Regions from separate parts of the Rosenbergiella sp. YN46 genome, predicted to be linked through region 1. Evidence: predicted binding sites of a transcription regulator. Region 1 holds the regulator's gene; each other region holds the start of a gene.
What was found. Region 1 encodes LexA, which represses DNA repair genes until DNA is damaged. Its sites were predicted from a motif close to TNCTGTATGTACATACAGNA; they were not measured.

Region 1 (2,201 bases):
GTATCCAGGCCAAGTTCGGCACAGGGATCTGCCGGAATTGACTTGCTTTTTACCAGGATACTTAATGGTAAATTAAGGAGCTTGTATAAAAATCGGGACCAGCCTGACATAAACGATGTAAAGCCTCTGGTTAATCATGCAAATGCACCGCCAGAATACCAGAAACGGCACGGAATTTCTGCGGCACTACTATTCATCGAAGCGCTCTGGCGTTGACGCTGATTTTCGTCATACTGCCAGCGGCATTCGGTCTGGCTTTGTAAAACGGCCCGGGGGCACCCTTGCCGCGTTGATGTAACTGAACTATTTAGAGTGTATTTTTTGAAAAGGTTTCCATTACATGGCGAATAATACCACTGGTTTTACCCGTATCATTAAAGCTGCCGGCTATTCCTGGAAAGGTCTTAGCGCAGCGTGGCGTAACGAAGCGGCCTTCCGCCAGGAAGGGGTCGCTGCGGTTATCGCCATTATTGCGGCCTGCTGGCTGGACGTAGACGCCATCACGCGCGTACTGCTGATTGGCTCCGTCATGCTGGTCATGATCGTCGAAATTCTAAATAGCGCAATTGAAGCCGTCGTCGATCGCATCGGCAGCGAATATCACGAGCTTTCTGGTCGCGCTAAAGATATGGGGTCTGCCGCAGTGTTGCTGGCGATTATCGTCGCGATATTCACCTGGGTCACGCTACTCTGGCCGTATTTGCGGTAAAGCTTCAGGAAACGGAGAAAACGCTGATTTTTTACCGTGTTGTGGTTCCAAAATCGCCTTCTGCTGTATATACTCACAGCATAACTGTATATACACCCAGGGGGCGGAATGAAAGCGTTAACGGCCAGGCAGCAAGAGGTTTTTGATCTCATCAGGGAGCACATTAGCCAGACGGGAATGCCGCCCACTCGCGCGGAAATCGCGCAGCGACTGGGTTTCCGTTCGCCCAATGCCGCTGAAGAGCACCTGAAAGCACTGGCGCGTAAAGGGGTTATCGAGATCGTCTCTGGCGCTTCGCGCGGTATCCGTCTGCTGCATGAAGAAGAAGAGGGGCTGCCGCTGGTTGGGCGCGTTGCAGCAGGCGAGCCGCTGCTGGCCCAGCAGCATATCGAAGGCCACTATCAGGTGGATCCTTCTCTGTTTAAGCCAGGCGCAGACTTTCTGCTACGCGTGAGCGGCATGTCGATGAAGGATATCGGCATTATGGACGGCGACCTGCTGGCGGTGCACAAAACCCAGGAGGCGCGTAACGGTCAGGTTATCGTGGCCCGTATTGAGGATGAAGTTACGGTTAAACGACTGAAGAAACAGGGAAATACCGTACAGTTGCTGCCGGAAAACAGTGAGTTCGAACCTATCGTGGTCGATCTGCGTGAACAGAATTTCACCATTGAAGGGCTGGCCGTCGGGGTGATTCGCAACGGCGAATGGCTCTGATTTTTTAACTGCATCCTCCTGTTGACGCGTCCGCTCCGGGCGCGTCTTTGTTTTACATTCTCCTGACGGCACAACCGGATAATGGCAATGCCCCTTTTCCAGAAAACCGATAAAGCATTATGGCGGCTGGCGCTGCCGATGATTTTTTCCAACGTCACGGTGCCGCTGCTTGGGCTGGTGGACACCGCGGTTATTGGCCATCTCGACTCGCCGGATTATCTGGGCGGCGTGGCGATTGGCGCAACGGCTACCAGCTTTCTGTTTATGCTGCTCCTGTTCCTGCGAATGAGCACTACCGGCTTTGCGGCTCAGGCATGGGGCGCGAAGAATGCGCCGGCCCTGGCCAGAGCGCTGGTGCAGCCGCTGATGCTGGCGCTGATCGCCGGTGCGTTGATTGTGGCGTTACGTATCCCACTTATTGAACTGGCGCTGGCTATTGTCGGCGGCAGCGAACAGGTGTTGCACCAGGCGCAACGCTTTCTGACCATTCGCTGGCTGAGCGCGCCGGCGACGCTGGCTAACCTGGTGCTGCTGGGCTGGCTGCTGGGCGTGCAGTACGCCCGGGCGCCGGTTATTTTGCTGGTGGTGGGAAATTTGCTGAATATCCTGCTGGATCTCTGGTTCGTGGTGGGTCTGCACATGAACGTGCAGGGGGCTGCGCTGGCGACGGTGATTGCTGAATATGCGACGCTGCTTATCGGGCTGATTATGGTATGGCGAGTGCTGCGGCTGCGCGGCATTTCGATGGATATGCTGAAACAGGCCTGGCGTGGAA
Region 2 (2,201 bases), on a different contig from region 1:
TGGCTGTCGTGGGTAGAACCACTACCGATGCCAGAGTCATAACCATTACCGTAGAAACCGGTATCGTGGTACTGAGACCAGCCCAGTTTCGCACCAGCATACCAGGTGTTATCTTTCGGTGCGGCCTGCGCTACGGTAGCGAAGCCAGCCAGTGCCACTGCAATCGCGATAGCTGTCTTTTTCATTTTTTGCGCCTCGTTATCATCCAAAAAGGCCATAGGCTTCAATATTTTTACAGAGCCTACGGTTAAATCCTTCGCCCGGGTCGCTACTCAAATTGTTGCTCTACCGCTCAAGACGGTTATTGCTGAGTAACCCCGGCGTTGTAAAGTCTACAACGTAGTTAAAAAGTTACAAGTACGCAGCAGGTTTCGGGAATAAAAAAAAACGTTTCTTTGACACTGTTTGTTACATTTGCGATTAAAGTTTGTGCCTGAGATTTTTCGTTAAACCCCTGTCAAGGCCTTGCCACAAGCGGTTTTCTTTATAATCACAATGACCTGAGAGGCATCTCAAAAAAATTTCTAAGAGTCATCCTAAATTTACTTAATGATACAAACTGGAGTGAATCTTTAGCCCTGCCCGTGGTCTGGCGCTGGGGTAAAGGGAGGGGACAGGGCGTAAAATCAGGCCGGTGGTCTGTCCTTCACAGGCCGCGAGATTGAGCAAGTTGTGTTGATCGTCGCTCAATTCGTGCGGCAACCAACCGATCACTGCACTGTAGTTTCCCGTGCGCATCGCTTTCGCCATGGTTTCGACAGTCGTCTGCGGTGTGACCTGATTAACCTGCATCATTTTACTTAGCGGTAAGCCTGCAGACTGCAGCCACTGGCGACTCAGTTTCTGACATGGCGTTAGCCAAAGCTGCCAGCGTGACTGTTGCCCAAGCTGCTGTAATAGTGGCAAAAGCATTAGTTCCGTCAAACCGGCACGATCTTCACTATAGACTACTTCACTGATAACGCCCGCAAAATGTCCATCGTTGTGATGAAAAGCCGCGTGGGGGCGAACGGTGCGCGCTAAGTTTTGCGTACGATCGTGAGATGCAGGTAAAGACATATTGTATCCAGCCTTATCGGTTACTGTATGAATATACAGTAATACCTGTACGCGCAAAGATCAACCTCAATTTATGAAAGCGTCTCGCAATTTTGAGCTTCGATGGCCGGTCTGGAGAAAATCATATTGCCCGGGGCGTGGAAGTTGCCTATGGTCGATTGTTGTAAATGGAATCGCTAATGTGATGGATGTACATTAGTCTTTGATTTTAAGGAAAATAAAATGAAAGATTCGTGCTATTTACAGATCGACAGAACACGGAGGTATCTGTCGCCTCTGGGGGATATTCAGTGTCGCGCGCTCTTTGGCGGCTACAGCCTCTATATTGATGATACCGTATTTGCGATGGTTGCGAATGGACAGCTTTACCTTCGGGCCTGTGAGCAAAACGAAGGCTATTTCCTGCAAAAACAGCTTCCCACGCTCTCGTTTTCCCGCCGCGGTCGCCAAATCGCGCTCAAATACTATCTGGTAGGCGAAGCGCTGTGGCGCGAACCTGTCCAGCTTCTGGCGCTGTCCTGGCAGGCGTTGAACGGCGCCAGGCAAGAAAAAATAGCGCGTAGCGTTATTACTCGTCTCAAGGATCTACCCAATCTCACTTCCGGGCTGGAGAGCATGCTATGGGTGGTGGGTATCCGAAACGTCGAGGCGTTACAGGTTATGGGGGCGAAAGCGAGCTGGCTGAAACTACGGAGTATTAATAAAGAGATTGGCGTTAAGGTTTTGCTGGCGCTGGCGGGAGCGATTTATGGTCTGCATGAAGCAGCGCTCCCGTTGCAGATGCGACAGGAGCTTATGGAGTGGGCTTCGGAGCAGATCGTTAATGATACGCTCTATTCAGGTAGCTGATGTAACTGCTGCTGTAGGGCCGACAGCTCCGGCAGTAAGGCGACCAGCAATCCTATCTGCTGGATGACCAACGGCTCTTTGGTTCCGGCGGTAGGATGGCTTTTTTCCAGGCGAATGCTCAATTGCTCCAGAGCCTGCCGAATCCGCTCCGCGTCTGCGCCATTTGTGTACAAGGGGAGCAATGCCGCATCGACATAGCAGACCGCATCATCCAGCAGGGCCAGAATCTCTGGATTTTCGAGCCGTTCTCTGTGCGCCCCCAGCGTTGAAACGTAGCTGGTCAACGTATGGTT
Region 3 (2,201 bases), on a different contig from region 1:
TGATGAATGACTATGTTCAAAAGTTGGGACTCAACGATACTCACTTCGAAACCGTACACGGGCTGGATGCCCCGGGTCAGCACAGTTCGGCGTGGGACCTGGCCCTGCTATCGCGGGCGATTATCCACGGAGAACCGGAGTTTTATCATATGTACAGCGAGAAAAGCCTGACCTGGAACGGCATCACGCAGTACAACCGTAATGGGTTGTTATGGGATAAATCGCTGAAGGTGGATGGACTGAAAACCGGCCATACCTCAGGAGCGGGTTTTAATATTATCGCTTCCAGCGTAGATGGACACCGTCGGCTGATTGCCGTTGTGATGGGCGCCGACAGCTCGAAAGGGCGCGAAGAGCAGGCCCGCAAACTGTTGCACTGGGGCCAGGATAATTTCGATACGGTTCGGGTAATGCAAAGCGGCAACCAGGTGGGTAAGGAGCGCGTCTGGTACGGCGATAAAGAGAAGATCGGCGTGGGGCCGGATCGTGATTTCTGGATGGCGCTGCCGAAAAGCCAGGTTTCCGGCATTAAAGCGAAGTACGTGCTGGATACGCCGACGCTGGAAGCGCCAATCAAGGCTCACCAGCAGATTGGCGACATTGAACTTTATAACGGCGATAAAGAGGTAGCCAGAATGCCTCTGGTGACGCTGGAAGCGGTAAATAAGGGCGGCCTGTTTTCACGCATTAGCGACTGGTTCCGTAAACCCTGATTCGGATTGCCTTATCGGGCGGGATTCTTCCCGCCCATATTGCTTCTGGCTTTTCTTCTGTCTGCTTTTTCACCACTATTATGGAATCGGCATCACAGGATGCCATTGGTCTGTCTTGCACGCTATTTTGGACTCTGATATTGATCTGTATAAATTTACAGTGGTGATATATGGAGGCTATTATGCAGTATCAAATTCAACAGGTTGCAGAACGTACGCTGGCGGGATTTCATCTGGTCGGCCCCTGGGAAAAGACGGTGCCGAAGGGCTTTGAACAGCTCCAGGCCTGGGTTGCCACCAGGCAGTTAGTCCCCAGGGAGTGGATCGCAGTTTACTTTGGTAACCCGGAGCTCACGCCGCCGGAAGCGCTACGCTGCGATACCATGATATCGGTTGAGCCAGCGTTTGAGGTGCCGCCCAATAGCGAAGGGGTGACTAAAACCCGGCTGGCGGCGGGCCTGTTTGCCGTGGCCAGGGTACAGGTCGCGGATGGTGATTTTAGCATGCCATGGCTTAACTTCTTCACGGCGGTTTCTGGTGATGGAGCGCATTCGCTCAGAGAAGGGCCGGTGTTTGAAATTTATCTTAGCGACGGAAGCAATGGCGTATGGGATATCGAAATGTATATTCCGGTTGCGGTAACGCAGGCGGAATAAAGAGGGGAGCCGAAGCTCCCCGGGGCGGTATTATTCTTTCAGCTTTTCGCGCATCTTCTGAACGTCGCTGGCGCTAACGGCGGGCGCCGCGTTGCCCCAGCTGTTGCGAACGTAAGTCAGCACGTCGGCAATTTGGCTGTCGGTCATGGTAGCTGCGAAAGCCGGCATAGCTGGTGCGGTTGGGCGATGCGGCGTATCCACGCCGCGGCTGCCGGCCAGTACAACGCGCATTAAAGAAACCGGCTCTTTGGCGTTGATAAGCGGGCTGTCCGCCAGTTGCGGGAAGATATGCTGTACGCCTTTGCCGGAAGAAGTATGGCACGCGGAGCAGCGATCAAAGTAGATCGCTTTACCGGTGACCATCTGTGGCTCTTCAGGCTTCAGCGGGGCAGGCGGCTGTTCGTTATCCTGCTTAAGGGATTTCAGATAAACCGCCACGGCCTGCAGGTCATCATCGTTCCAGTGCTGCGAAGAATTCTTCACCTCTTCGGCCATCGGCCCGGAGGCGATGTCGTAGCGGTTTACTCCGGTACGCAGGTAGTCCTTAATGTCCTGGACGCTCCAGCGGCCAATGCCGTCATGGTTGGCGGCGGTAATGTTGGGCGCCCACCAGTTTTCCACTTCGGCGCCCTGCAGGAACTGGTCGTTCTTGTCACCGCCCAGCACGTTTTTAGGCGTGTGGCAGGTGCCGCAGTGGCCGAGGCCCTGCACGATGTAGGCCCCGCGGTTCCATTCAGCAGACTTCGACATATCGGGCTGGTATTCCCCTTTGTCGAAGTTCAGCCAGTTCCAGCCAATCAGGCTGGTACGTACGCTGAACGGGAAGGGCAGC

Region 2: a site for LexA is predicted at 1,081-1,100, ahead of sulA (SOS-induced cell division inhibitor SulA). Genes of this name have one in related genera too.
Region 3: a site for LexA is predicted at 857-876, ahead of sbmC (DNA gyrase inhibitor SbmC). Genes of this name have one in related genera too.

What each region holds. Positions count from the first base shown of each region.
Region 1 is NZ_JAZHEE010000003.1:284,090-286,290, reverse strand. It holds gene plsB (glycerol-3-phosphate 1-O-acyltransferase PlsB) at 1-110, opposite strand, end outside; gene V3W49_RS04680 (diacylglycerol kinase) at 341-709, shown strand; gene lexA (transcriptional repressor LexA) at 818-1,426, shown strand; gene dinF (MATE family efflux transporter DinF) at 1,514-2,201, shown strand, end outside.
Region 2 is NZ_JAZHEE010000001.1:134,262-136,462, reverse strand. It holds gene ompA (porin OmpA) at 1-185, opposite strand, end outside; gene sulA (SOS-induced cell division inhibitor SulA) at 547-1,059, opposite strand; gene V3W49_RS00690 (TfoX/Sxy family DNA transformation protein) at 1,282-1,908, shown strand; gene yccS (YccS family putative transporter) at 1,893-2,201, opposite strand, start outside.
Region 3 is NZ_JAZHEE010000002.1:61,522-63,722, forward strand. It holds gene dacD (serine-type D-Ala-D-Ala carboxypeptidase DacD) at 1-713, shown strand, start outside; gene sbmC (DNA gyrase inhibitor SbmC) at 896-1,369, shown strand; gene V3W49_RS01900 (cytochrome c) at 1,400-2,201, opposite strand, start outside.